3 regions of the Streptomyces sp. NPDC005202 genome follow, and region 2 is predicted to be linked to each of the others. Evidence: riboswitches for the same ligand, from Rfam matches in the RefSeq annotation. Region 2 holds a riboswitch; each other region holds the start of a gene.

Region 1 (4,251 bases), on a different contig from region 2:
CGGCCTCGCCGGGCAGATGTCCGCCCTTCACCAGCACCCACCGGGGCCCGTACGACAGCAGCCGCGCGGCCGCGCGGCGCATGCCCGGCTCGTCGGTCACCCGCATGCCGGTCAGCTCCGCGACCTCGTCCAGGTTCGGCGTGGTCACCGTCGCGCGCGGCAGCAGCCGGGTGCGTACGGCGTCCAGCGCGTCGTCAGCGAGCAGCCTGTCCCCGTGTTTGGAGACGCTCACCGGGTCCACGACGACCGGGGCCGCCACGTCCGCGAGCAGGTCGGCCACCGTCTCGACCAGCGCCGGCGAGGCGAGCATGCCCGTCTTCACCGCCTGGACGCCGATGTCGTCGACGACGCTGCGGTACTGGGCCCGCACCGCCTCCACGGGCAGCTCCCAGGCGCCCTGCACGCCGACGGAGTTCTGCGCCGTGACAGCCGTGACCACGCTCATCCCGTGAGCGCCGAGCGCCAGCATCGTCTTCAGGTCGGCCTGGATGCCGGCGCCGCCGCCGGAGTCGGACCCGGCGACCGTCAGGACACGGGGCGGCGCGGTCATGCGCGTCCCTCCTCTCGGACGCGCAGCGGCGCGTACACGGCGAGGGCCACCAGGAACGCCACGTAGTACGACACGTCAGCGCCGTGCAGCGCGTGGGCGACCGGGCCCACGTACAGGCCCGTGTCCATGAACGGCACCGCCGCGGCGAAGGCACCCGTGAACGCCAGGAGCGGGGGCCATACCGACCGGGGCCGGGCCGTCGCGGCGGCGAGATCGGTCACGGAACCGCGACGCACCAGCCAGTCGACGATCACGATCGCCACGAACCCGGGGATCCAGTAGCCCACGAACAGCAGCACGTTCTGGAAGCGGGCGGTGGTGTCGGCCGCGTGCATCCACAGGACCAGCGGGAAGCCGAGCACCGCGGCGAGGGCGGCTGCCGCCGGGCGCGGCACGCGCACCCCGACGGTCTGCAGCGCCAGGGAGCCGCTGTAGTCGTTCATGGCGTTGCTGCACAGCGCCGCCAGAGCCACCGCCAGCAGCCCGAAGGCGCCCGCCGTGCCCCCGCCCAGCAGCTTGTCCACCCCGGCGGCCGTCTGGTCGGTGAGCACCGACGCACCCCACAGACCGAGGACCTGTACGGCCAGGAAGGACACCACGAGTCCGAGCAGCGTGCACCAGAACATCCGGGAGCGGGAGGTGGCGCGCGGCAGATAGCGGCTGAAGTCGCTGGCGTACGGGGCCCAGGACAGGGCCAGGCTGAGTGCGATGGTGCTGGTCAGTACGAAGGCGCCCGCCCGGTCGGCGCCGTGCGCGCTGCCCGTCGCGGCGATGTGGACGCCGGCCGTCATCCGCACGGCGATCAGTGCGAAGGCGGCCGCGAGCACGAAGGTCATAACGGTCTGGAGCCGGTGGATTGCCTCGTACCCGAGAACCCCGAGGGCACCCTGCCCCAGCATCACGACCAGGACACCCAGCCAGAACGGCCAGCCGCACAGCCGCGCCAGCGCGTCCCCGCCGAACAGTCCGATCAGCGCGTCCCAGGCGACCGACGACAGCCACTGCAGCACACCGGGCAGCGCCACTGCACGCCCGAACGCGAGCCGGGCCAGCGGGAGCTGACCGGCGCCGGTGCGGCTGCCCCAGGTGCCGAGGTAGGCGGTGGGCACCGCGCCGAGCACCGTGCCCAGGACGACGGCGGCGAGCGCGGTGGTGAAGTTGAGGCCGAGCGTGATGCCGATGGTCCCGGTGAACACTCCGGTCATGGTCAGATTCGGGGCGAACCAGACGGTGAACAGCCGGCCCGCGCCGCCGTAACGATTGCTCTCGGGGACCGGTTCGATGCCGTGCCCCTCGACCCTGAGGTCGCCGGGAGCGCTGGGCATCCGTCCGTCGAAGACGTCTCGCCGGCCGTCGGCGGGCAGCCCGCCGGAAACATGCGCCAAGGGCATGAAAGACATCCCTCCGCCAGTACGAACTGGTTCAGGTTCAACGGGTGTGATCTCAGCCCGCAGGTGGGGCACCCCGTGTCCGGTACAGCGGCAAGACTAACGCGAGCCTGGGGATGTGCCATACGGAAGGGCCGCCATCGGGCAGCGGCCCTTCCCCTGGCGCCGTGGTGCGTCAGCGCTTGGTGTGGATGAAGCCGGTCTTGTCGACCTCGTCACCGGAGCGCCCGTGGAATCCGGCGAGCTGCCGGCCGGACGGCGCCGTGCGCGTCACCCGGTCGTCCGGGTCCTTCGGCAGCCCGAGCCGCTCCGCCCCGGACAGGGCCTTGGCGTCCAGGTAGGGCGCCACCTCCGGCCGGACCCGTTGCCCTCGCGCAGGAAGATGTCCGCACCGGCCGGACCCGTCCCCGGTATCTCCTGCAGCAGCCGGCGCAGGCGGAGACGTCCCCGTCGGCCTCCTTTCGCATGCGCCGCAGGTCGCCACCCCGATGCTCCATCAGCAACTGCGCGCCGTCGCCGAGCTGAGTCGCCGTCCGTTCGTCGTAACGCCGGTAGCCGTCGGCCCCAGGACGTCGACGCGTTCCTGCCAGTCGGCGCCAGGGCATCAACGCGTTCCTGCCAGTCGGCCCCGGCCGTGCGCCGGGGATCGCGCAGGCCCGCCTCGTGCAGCGCCCGCACCGTCGCGAGGGCGATCGGCAGGCCGAAGGCGTCGGTGCAGGGTTGAACTGCCGCGGTTTCGTGTCTGCGGGACGGGCCTCGTTCCATCTGCGGGAGCTGGTCACTCGTCGGCCTCGGGGATCTGTGTACCGCGCACCAGCTTGTCCTCACCGGCGCTCGCCAGGAACCGGCCGTCCGGATAGAAGGCCACCGCGTTCACCGAGCGTCCGTGCCTGACCTGCAGCAGCTTCTCTCCCGTGTCGACATGCCACCCGCAGATGACACCGTCCTGGGATGACACCGTCCTGGCTCCCCGTGTGACCGTCACGAGCCTTCGAACCTCGGCCTTGGAGGGGAGGCTGCCGGCCGCGCCGAGGGCGTGGAGGCGGGCCGGGCCGCGTGGCTGGAGGAACAGGGCCAGGTGCTGCCCGACGAGCTCGGCCGCGCACAGAAGGAGGTCGAGGCCGAGGGCCGCACGGTGGTCTTCGCCGCCTGGGACGGAGAGGTACGTGGCGCACTGGTCGTCGCCGACACCGTCAAGGCGACCAGCGCCGAGGCGGTGGCCGACCTCAAGCGGCTCGGGCCCACCCCGGTGCTGCTGACCGGCGACAACACGGCGGCGGCCCACGCGGTGGCGGCCGAGGTCGGCATCGACCAGGTCATCGCCGAAGTCCACCCGGAGGACAGGGCCGCCGAGGTCGAACGCCTCCAGCAGCAGGGCCAGGTGGTGGCGATGGTCGGCGACGGCGTCAACGACGCGGCCGCCCTCGCCCAGGCCGACCTGGGACTTGCGATGGGCACCGGCACCGACGCGGCGATCGCCGCCTGCGACCTCACCCTCGTACGGGGTGACCTGCGGGCGGCGGCGGATGCGATCCGGCTGGCGCGCCGCACCCTTCCTACGATCAAGGCCAACCTGTTCTGGGCGTTCGCCTACAACGTCGCCGCGCTGCCGCTGGCCGCGCTCGGCTTGCTCAACCCGATGATCGCCGGCGGCGCGATGGCGTTCTTCTCGGTCTTCGTGCTCTCGAACAGCTTGCGGCTGCGCCGCTTCCAGCCCTTGAACCGCTGACGAGTTCCGCGGCCAGGCCCTCCCTGCTCCAACCGAGGGGGTTGTGGGCGCGCACAGTACGGTGGGCACACCGTCCAGGCCGCCGAGGACACGACGACGCGGTTTTGCAGCACCCACTCTGTGATCTGCTGGAGGAGTCCGGCCGACTTGTCACTCCCCGTGGGCAGGCGCAGTCGACACTGCCGGGACCCCAGGGGTGAAGTGCCTGGTGGTAATCGCAGGGCGGGCCCCTGGGAGGAGTGCCATGCTGCACGTCCGCATCGCCGCCCCCGCGCCGACACAGCCCGGAATCCCCCTGCCGCGGCGTGATCTGGCCGTTGCATGGATCCTGATGGCTGTGCTCGCGGCGCTGGCATGGGTGCTCACCGTCGCCCAGTCCCGTGACATGGGCGTGGAGCCGGGAACGATGGGTCTGGCTCTGCCGCTCTTCCTGCTGTTGTGGGTGACCATGATGGTGGCGATGATGTTCCCGTCGGTGGCGCCGGTGGCCATCATCTGGGCGCGGGCGATCGGCCGGCAGTCGGCCGGTGTGGTCCGCGCCGCGCGTATCGCCCAGTTCGCCGGTGGCCTGCTTGCCTGGACAG
Region 2 (4,251 bases):
ACGCGGTCCAGGCGGGTGTCCAGGGCCCGGTAGACCGTGGCCATCCCGCCGACCGCGATCCGCGCGTCGACGCGATAGCGGCCGTCGAGCACCTGCCCGACGAGAGGGTCCTGAAGGGTCGTATCCACGCAGGTGAGTGTACGAGCCGCCACGGACACGACGCCCTTTCGGCCGATACCGGGGCGGGACTGCAGCCGACCTGTGACGCGGGCGTCGCTGTGCGGTCAGAAAGCTGGGCGCTCGGGATCCAGTCGTGCCAGGCCTTCCGTGGGAGAGGACGCCTCGGCAAAGTGACGGCGCGGAATCCGCCCCGCCAGCCGGGCCAGCCGCCCCGCCTCCACCGCGTGCTTCATCGCCTCGGCCATCACCACCGGCTCCTGCGCCCGCGTCACCGCCGACGCGAGCATCACTCCCGCACACCCCAGCTCCATGGCCAACGCCACGTCCGACGCCGTACCGGCCCCGGCGTCCAGAATCACCGGCACACGCGCGTGCTCGACGATCAGCTGGAAGTTGTGCGGGTTCCGGATCCCGAGCCCGGACCCGATCGGCGACCCCAGCGGCATGATCGCGGCGCAGCCGACGTCCTGAAGCTTCCGCGCCAGCACCGGGTCGTCGTTCGTATACGGCAGCACCGTGAACCCGTCGTCGACCAGCGTCTCCGCCGCGTCCAGCAGCTCGATCGGATCCGGCAGCAGCGTGCGCTCGTCGGCGATGACCTCCAGCTTGATCAGATCGGTGCCCAGCGCCTCCCGCGCCAGGCGGGCGGTCAGCACCGCCTCACCCGCGGTGAAGCACCCCGCGGTGTTCGGCAGCACCCGGATGCCGAGCCTGTCCAGCACCGACAGCACCGACCCGTGCACGGAAGGGTTCACCCGCCGCATCGCGACCGTGGTGAGCTCCGTGCCGGAGGCCACCAGGGCCCGCTCCAGCACATCGAGGCTGGGCGCACCTCCCGTCCCCATGATCAGCCGGGACGTGAAGGACGTACCACCGAGGACAAAGGGATCGTCGGCCATGGGTCAGCCTCCTTGGACGGCGGTCAGCACTTCGACGCGGTCCCCCTCGGCCAGGGCCGTGGACGACCACTGCGCGCGCGGGACGACGGTTTCGTTGAGGGCGGCGGCCACCCCGGAGGGCGCCGCGGTGAGGGTCTTCACGACGGTGTCGAGAGCCGTGCCGGGCGCGATCGTGCGCGGCTCCCCGTTGACCGAGATGTTCATGCGGAGTGCTCCGTGAGTGCTGCGGCACAAAAACGCCTGGGGGTGAAGGGGCGGGCGTAGTCCGGGAGCTCGCCGGTGGTCAGGGCGTGCGCCATCGCGTCACCGGTGACCGGCGTCAGCAGTACCCCGTTGCGGTAGTGCCCTGTGGCCAGCAGCAGCCCGTCCAGCTCGGTCGGGCCGAGCAGCGGCGCGTTGTCGGGGGAGCCGGGGCGCAGCCCGGCCCTGGTCTCCGTCAGCGGCAGCTCGGTGATCCCGGGCACCAGCTCGTGCGCGTCGCGCAGCAGCTCGTACACGCCGCCCGCCGTCACCGTCGTGTCCCAGCCCAGCTCCTCGCTGGTCGCGCCGACGACCAGCTCGCCGCTGAGCCGCGGCACCAGGTAGACGTGGCTGCCGCGCACCACGGCCCGCACGGTCCGGCTCAGGAACGGCGCGCACCGCTTCGGCACGGTCAGCCGCACCACCTGCCCCTTCACCGGCCGCACCGGGGGCGAGACCTCGTCCGGCACGCCCGCCAGCTGCCCGCTGAGGCTGCCGGCCGCGAGCACCACCTGGCCCGCGCCCAGCGCGGTGCCGTCGCGCAGGACGCAGCCCGCGGCCCGGTCCCGCAGCACGGTGAGGCGCTCGGCCCATGCGCGGTGGAACACCACCCCTGCCCGCTCGCACGCGGCCACCAGGGCATGGGCGAGCCGCCGCGGGTCGATCTGGTGGTCGCCGTCCGCCCGGAGCCCGCCGCGCACGCCCGGCGCGAGCATCGGCTCCAGACGCCGGCAGTCCCGCCCGGACAGCCACTCGGAGTCCAGGCCCGACTGGCGCTGCAGCGCGTGCAGATCCCGCAGGTGGGCGCGGTCGTCGGCGTCCAGCGCGACGGCGAGCGTGCCGCACCGGCGGTAGCCGAGGTCGTGGCCGGTCAGCTCGGTCAGCTCGGCCGCGAAGTCCGGGTAGCGGCGGGCCGAGGCCAGGTTCAGCCCGAGCAGGGTCTGCTCGCCGTAGTGCAGTTCGGTGACGGCGGCGAGCATCCCGGCCGCCACCTGTGCGGCCCCGCCGCCCGGCTCGGGGTCCACCACGGCCGTGGCGAACCCGCGCTGGGCCGCGCGCCAGGCCGTCACGAGCCCGATGATCCCGCCCCCGATGACGAGGACGTCTGACGTACGTGGAGACGACATGGGCGTCCAGCCCCTCCCTTCGCCGGCATGACCCGGATCAGGTTCGTACGGTCGGAGGCCGCCAGCCTCCCTCTCAGCCCGGTGCGTCCGGGCTCCCGCGAGTGCTTGTACGGTGGCCACCCTAGCTCTTGCTTCTGCGCCTCTGTAAGGGAGCCTTTCGTCATGACGCGCTCGCTGGACGGCCTCGTCCTCGCTCCCGTCGCCGACCAGGCCCCAGGTCAGGTGGGTGGGCGCACCCGGTTCACGTACCACGAGAAGGACGGGGAGATCTGGGCCGAGTACGCGGGCGGCGACATCGTACGCGGCTGTCTGGTGGGCACGCGGGAAGGCGACCGTCTGGACTTCCGGAACGTGCAGCTGAGCACGACGGGACGACGTCCTGCGGGCACTGCGAATCGACGGTGGTCGAACTTCCCGACGGCCGGGTGCGGTTGGAGGAGACCTGGCGGTGGGAGTCGCAGCCGGGCAGCGGGACGAGCGTGGTGGAACAGGTGACCGAGCCCGTAGTGCAGCAGGTCACCCAGCACGCCCCCTGACTGACCATTTGTCAGTTGTCTATGGTGATCAGGTGAGCGAGCAGACGCAGGAACAGGGCACGTCACAGCCGCGGCGCGTGGTCGTCGTCGGCGCGGGCATGGCCGGCGTGCAGACCGCGGTCGCCCTGCGCGAGCAGGGCTTCACCGGCACCGTCACACTGATCGGCGCCGAACCCCACCAGCCCTACGACCGGCCGCCGCTGTCCAAGGCCGTCCTGCTCGGCAAGGCCGAGGGCGCCGCCTTCGACATCGACTTCGAGGCGCTCGGCGTCGAACTGCAGCTGGGCCGCGAGGTGCTCGGCGTGCGCCCCGACGCGCACGAGCTGGACACCGCCGAGGGGCCGGTCCCGTACGACGTCCTCGTCCTCGCCACCGGCGCCGAACCGATCCGGCTGCCGGGCACCGAGGGCGTCCCCGGCGTGCACCTGCTGCGCACCCTCGACGACGCCGAACGGCTGCGGCCGGTGCTCGCCCGGCAGCACGACATCGTGGTCGTCGGCGCGGGCTGGATCGGCGCCGAGTTCGCCACGGCCGCGCGCGAGGCGGGCTGCGCCGTGACGGTCGTGGAGGCCGCGGACCGCCCGCTCGCTGGGGCGCTGCCCGCCGAGGTGGCCGCCCCGATGGCCGCGTGGTACGCCGACAGCGGCGCCGAGCTGCGCACCCACGCGCGCGTGGAGCGCGTCGAGCCGGGCGCCGTGGTGCTCGACGACGGCTCGCGGCTGTCCGCGGGCGCTGTCGTGGTCGGCATCGGCGCGCGCCCCGCCACGGCCTGGCTCGCCGGCTCCGGCATCGCACTGGGCCGGCACGGCGAGGTCGTGGCCGACGACCACCTGCGCACCAACGTGCCGGACGTCTACGCGGTCGGTGACTGCGCCTCCTTCCCTTCGGGAAGATATGGCGAGCGCCTGCTGGTCCACCACTGGGACAACGCGCTCCAGGGGCCGCGCACCGTCGCGGCCGACATCATCGGCCAGGTCCCCGCGGTCTACGACCCGGTCCCGTACTTCTGGTCCGAGCAGTTCGGCCGCTTCGTGCAGTACGTCGGCCACCACGCCTCCGCCGACACCACCGTCTGGCGCGGCGACCCCTCCGGACCGGCGTGGACGGTGTGCTGGCTCCGCGAGAGCCGCCTGGTCGCCCTGCTGGCGGTGGGCCGGCCGCGCGACCTGGCGCAGGGCAGGCGCCTGATCGAGGCGGGCACGCCGATGGATCCGGAGCTGCTGGCGGACCCGGCTAGGCCGCTGAAGGCGGCGACAGCGTAGTTCGGCGTCCCTCGACGGACCGGCCTGACTTCCGACTGTCAGTGCGGGATGGCAGGCTTGTTCCCGT
Region 3 (4,251 bases), on a different contig from region 2:
CCCCGAGCGGCAGCATCAGCAGCGCGTCGAAGCCGCGCACGATCCGGCCCGCGTCCCGCCGGGTGAGCGCGGCGGCGGCGAGACCGCCGATCGCCACGGCGACGGCGGTGGCGGCGACGGCGTACGACAGGGACGTACCGACGGCGTCGATCGGCGCCACCAGGAAGGTCCCGCCGTCCGCGTTCGTCAGCGCCCGGTAGTAGCCGAACCCTGGCGCGTCCAGTGACCGCTGCACCAGCACGGCGAGCGGCAGCAGGAGCAGGACGACGACGGTGGCGAGGACGCCCGCCAGCAGCGTCCACTGTCCCGCGCCGCGCGGCCGCCGCGCGGTCACGGACGCGTCCACCAGCTTGAGAGCGGTCTCCCGCCGCCGCACGGTCCAGGCGTGCACGGCGAGGATCACCCCCACCGCCAGGAACTGGACGATCGTCAGCACCGCGGCCGTGGACAGGTCGAAGATCTCGGACGTCTGCCGGTAGATCTCCACTTCGAGGGTCGAGAAGGTCGGGCCGCCGAGGATCTGCACCACGCCGAAGGAGGTGAAGGTGAAGAGGAAGACCATGAGCGCGGCGGCGGCGACCGCCGGGGCCAGGGCCGGCAGCGTGACGTTCCGCCAGGCCGTCAGCGGCGACGCGCCGAGCACCCGCGCGGCCTCCTCCTGCCGCGGGTCGAGCTGCGCCCACAGCCCGCCGACGGTCCGCACGACGACCGCGTAGTTGAAGAAGACGTGCGCCAGCAGGATCGCCCACACGGTGGTGTCCAGCCGTACGCCCCACAGCTCGTCGAGGAGTCCGCCGCGCCCGACGAGCGCGAGGAACGCGGTGCCGACGACGACCGTGGGCAGCACGAACGGGACGGTGACGACGGCCCGCAGGACCTGGCGGCCCGGAAAGTCGAGGCGGGCGAAGACGTACGCGCCGGGCAGCGCGACCAGCAGCGTGAGCGCGGTGGAGGCGAGCGCCTGCCAGGTGGTGAACCACAGCACGTGCCGGATGTCGGACTGCCCGAGCACATCCGCGAGCCGCCCGAACTGCCAGGCCCCGCCGACCTTCAGGCCGCGCTCGACGATCGCGGCCACGGGGTAGGCGAAGAACACCGCGAAGAACGCGACGGGCACGGCCATGAGCCCGAGCCGCGCCGCGTTCCCCGTTCGGCTCCTCGTCCAGCCCTTGCGGGGGACTACTTCAGTACGAGTGAGGTCCACGACTTGACCCACTGGTCACGGTTGGCGGCGATCTTGCCGGGAGCCATGCTCTGGGGGTCCTTGGCCGCCGGACCGTACTGGGTGAACTCGGCGGGCACCTTCGCCCCCTCGACCACTGGGTAGACGAACATGTTGAGCGGCATGTCCTCCTGGAACTCCTTGGAGATCAGGAAGTCGATGAACGCCTTGCCGCCCTTGGTGTTCTTCGCGTTGCTCAGCAGTCCGGCGAACTCGATCTGCCGGAAGCAGGTGCCGGCCGCGACCCCCGTGGGGGCGGTCTTCGGCTTCGGGTCGGCGAAGACGACCTCGGCGGGCAGCGAGGAGGCGTACGACACGACGAGCGGCCGGTCGCCCTTGGCCTTCTTGCCACCGGCGGACCCGGAGAACTCCTCGTTGTAGGCCTGCTCCCAGCCGTCGACGACCTTCACGCCGTTGGCCTTGAGCTTCTTCCAGTAGTCCTGCCAGCCGTTGTCCCCGTACTGGGCGGCGGTGCCGAGCAGGAAGCCGAGGCCGGGCGAGGAGGTGGCGGCGTTCTCGGTGACGAAAAGGTCCTTGTACTGCGGCTTGACCAGGTCGTCGAAGGACTGCGGCGGGGTCAGCCCATGCTTGCTGAAGTACGCCTTGTCGTAGTTGACGCAGATGTCGCCGTAGTCGATCGGCGTGACCCGGTGCTTGCCCTTGTCGAGCTGATAGGCGGCGCCGACCTTGTCGAGCCCCTTGGCCTCGTACGGCTGGAACAGCCCGTTGTCGAGGGCCCGCGACAGCAGCGTGTTGTCGACGCCGAAGAAGACGTCGCCCTGCGGGTTGTCCTTGGTGAGGATGGCCTTGTTGACGGCCTGTCCGGCATCGCCGTCCTTGAGGACCTTGACCGTGTAGCCCGACTGCTTCTCGAAGTCCTTGATGACGCTCTTCGAGACGGCCCACGAGTCGTGGCTGACGAGCGTCACGGTCCTGGAGCCGCCGCCGCTGCCGGCGCCGGAGCCGGACGACGATCCGCAGGCGGACAGCGTGACGAGGCCGAGCCCGACCGCCACGGCCACGAAGGTCTTGGTGTGCACTGGATTTCCTCCTGGGGGTGACCAGGAAGAGACGCGGCCCTGCCCGGGGCCTTCGGAGGGGTTCTCCGCCGACTCCCGGGCAGGGCGCAACAGCTCGAGTAACGACCGATCTCCCTACCCAGAATGACCTGGGCGAGGTTCAGAGGGTCTGCGGCCGGTTGCCGCACTCTCAGCGCTGTGGCGCTCCCCTGTCGGAATATGAAGATGTGGACGGCCTCAGATTACCGCTCGGTGGCCGCCAGCTGACCACATGCCCCGTCGATCTCCTGACCCCGGGTGTCCCGGACGGTGACGGGCACCCCATGGGCCGCGATGGCCTCGACGAACGCCTTCTCGTCCGCAGGCCGCGAGGCGGTCCACTTCGACCCCGGCGTCGGGTTGAGCGGGATCAGATTGACGTGCACCGGCTTGCCCTTGAGCAACCGTCCGAGCCGGTCACCGCGCCACGCCTGGTCGTTGATGTCCCGGATCAGCGCGTACTCGATGGACAGCCGACGCCCGGACTTCTCTACGTACTCGAACCCGGCGTCGAGGACCTCGCGCACCTTCCACCGCGTGTTGACGGGGACGAGGGTGTCGCGCAGCTCGTCGTCGGGTGCGTGCAGCGAGATCGCGAGCCGGCACTTGAAACCCTCGTCGGCGAACCGGTGGATCGCCGGGACCAGTCCTACCGTCGACACCGTGATGCCGCGCTGCGACAGCCCGAGTCCGTCCGGCGCGGGGTCTGTCAGGGCCCGGATCGCGCCGACGACGCGCTTGTAGTTGGCGAGGGGCTCGCCCATGCCCATGAAGACGATGTTGGACAGCCGCGCGGGACCGCCGGGGACCTCGCCGTCCCTGAGCGCCCGCATCCCGTCCACGATCTGGTGCACGATCTCCGCGGTGGACAGGTTGCGGTCCAGACCCGCCTGCCCGGTGGCGCAGAACGGGCAGTTCATGCCGCAGCCCGCCTGCGAGCTGATGCACATGGTCACCCGGTCCGGGTACCGCATGAGCACGGACTCGACGAGCGTCCCGTCGAACAGCCGCCACAGCGTCTTGCGCGTGGTGCCCTGGTCGGTCGACAGGTGCCGGACGACCGTCATCAGCTCCGGAAGCAGCGCCTCCTGCAGCCTGGCGCGCGAACCGGCGGGAATGTCGGTCCACTGCTCCGGGTCGTGCGCGTACCGCGCGAAGTAGTGCTGCGAAAGCTGCTTGGCACGAAACGGCTTCTCGCCGATCGCGGCGACGGCCTCCTTACGCTCGGCAGGCGTGAGATCGGCAAGGTGCCGCGGCGGCTTCTTGGCTCCGCGCGGGGCGACGAAAGTGAGTTCTCCGGGCTTGGGCATGGTCTTTTCAGTGTCGCAGATCAATTCCTGTGACCTGCGCCCGAAGGCTCGCACGGTGGTCGTTGACTGTCGTCGTCGGTCGTCTTTGGCCACCCTCGGACGGCCCACAGACGGCCCGGCCGGGGCTCAAGCGACAAGCGACAGGACAAGGGCGCCGACGCGCCGCCATCCTGGGCCAAGATCCGTTTGAAGACGGACCCTAGCGTCCTGAGTCGTCAATTCGGTTCAGCTGGCGGGCGAGGCGTTCGAGGATCTCGTCTGCGGTCTTCCTCCGGACGAAGGGTTTGGGGTCTAAGGACCGGGGGCCTGGAGCGCCCCCGGTCATCGCGCGGCGGTCAGGTTACCGAGTCCACGCTGCCGTCTCCACCCGTTACACGGGGCCGCCTCCACCGCCGCCGCCTCCGCCTCCGCCACCCATGCTGCCGTCTCCGCCCAGGTCTGGGATGATCGGGCGGAACCCCGGGCTTGTCTCCGGCCCCGGGAGGAACGGGACCTTCGGGATGATCGGGCGGAACCCCGGGCTTGTCTCCGGCCCCGGGAAGAACGGGACCTTCGGGATGATGGGGCGGATCAGGCGGGCCGAGTCTCCGGGGATGATCGGTTGAGCGTGTGCCGCGGGAGCACCGCAGAACACGGCTCCGGCAACCACTGCGGTGCCGAT

What was found. Region 2 has a riboswitch for thiamine pyrophosphate ahead of thiO (glycine oxidase ThiO). Riboswitches for the same ligand answer to the same signal wherever they lie in the genome.
Region 1: another riboswitch for thiamine pyrophosphate. It lies ahead of ABZV31_RS36790 (cytosine permease); the one in region 2 lies ahead of thiO (glycine oxidase ThiO).
Region 3: another riboswitch for thiamine pyrophosphate. It lies ahead of ABZV31_RS16170 (thiamine ABC transporter substrate-binding protein); the one in region 2 lies ahead of thiO (glycine oxidase ThiO).

The regions. Positions count from the first base shown of each region.
Region 1 covers NZ_JBEXHW010000058.1:15,166-19,416, reverse strand. Annotated here, with positions in the region: gene thiD (bifunctional hydroxymethylpyrimidine kinase/phosphomethylpyrimidine kinase) at 1-550, opposite strand, end outside; gene ABZV31_RS36790 (cytosine permease) at 547-1,941, opposite strand; TPP riboswitch at 1,933-2,027, opposite strand; partial or broken gene ABZV31_RS36785 (endonuclease) at 2,219-2,631, opposite strand; gene ABZV31_RS36780 (hypothetical protein) at 2,717-2,896, opposite strand; partial or broken gene ABZV31_RS36775 (HAD-IC family P-type ATPase) at 2,975-3,667, shown strand; partial or broken gene ABZV31_RS36770 (DUF2182 domain-containing protein) at 3,912-4,251, shown strand, end outside.
Region 2 covers NZ_JBEXHW010000001.1:606,162-610,412, forward strand. Annotated here, with positions in the region: gene pknB (Stk1 family PASTA domain-containing Ser/Thr kinase) at 1-128, opposite strand, end outside; gene ABZV31_RS02860 (thiazole synthase) at 225-1,019, opposite strand; gene thiS (sulfur carrier protein ThiS) at 1,023-1,223, opposite strand; gene thiO (glycine oxidase ThiO) at 1,220-2,386, opposite strand; TPP riboswitch at 2,384-2,495, opposite strand; partial or broken gene ABZV31_RS02875 (hypothetical protein) at 2,549-2,922, shown strand; gene ABZV31_RS02880 (FAD-dependent oxidoreductase) at 2,955-4,184, shown strand; gene ABZV31_RS02885 (Rv2175c family DNA-binding protein) at 4,250-4,251, shown strand, end outside.
Region 3 covers NZ_JBEXHW010000009.1:16,745-20,995, forward strand. Annotated here, with positions in the region: gene ABZV31_RS16165 (iron ABC transporter permease) at 1-1,123, opposite strand, end outside; gene ABZV31_RS16170 (thiamine ABC transporter substrate-binding protein) at 1,180-2,262, opposite strand; TPP riboswitch at 2,356-2,462, opposite strand; gene rlmN (23S rRNA (adenine(2503)-C(2))-methyltransferase RlmN) at 2,484-3,590, opposite strand.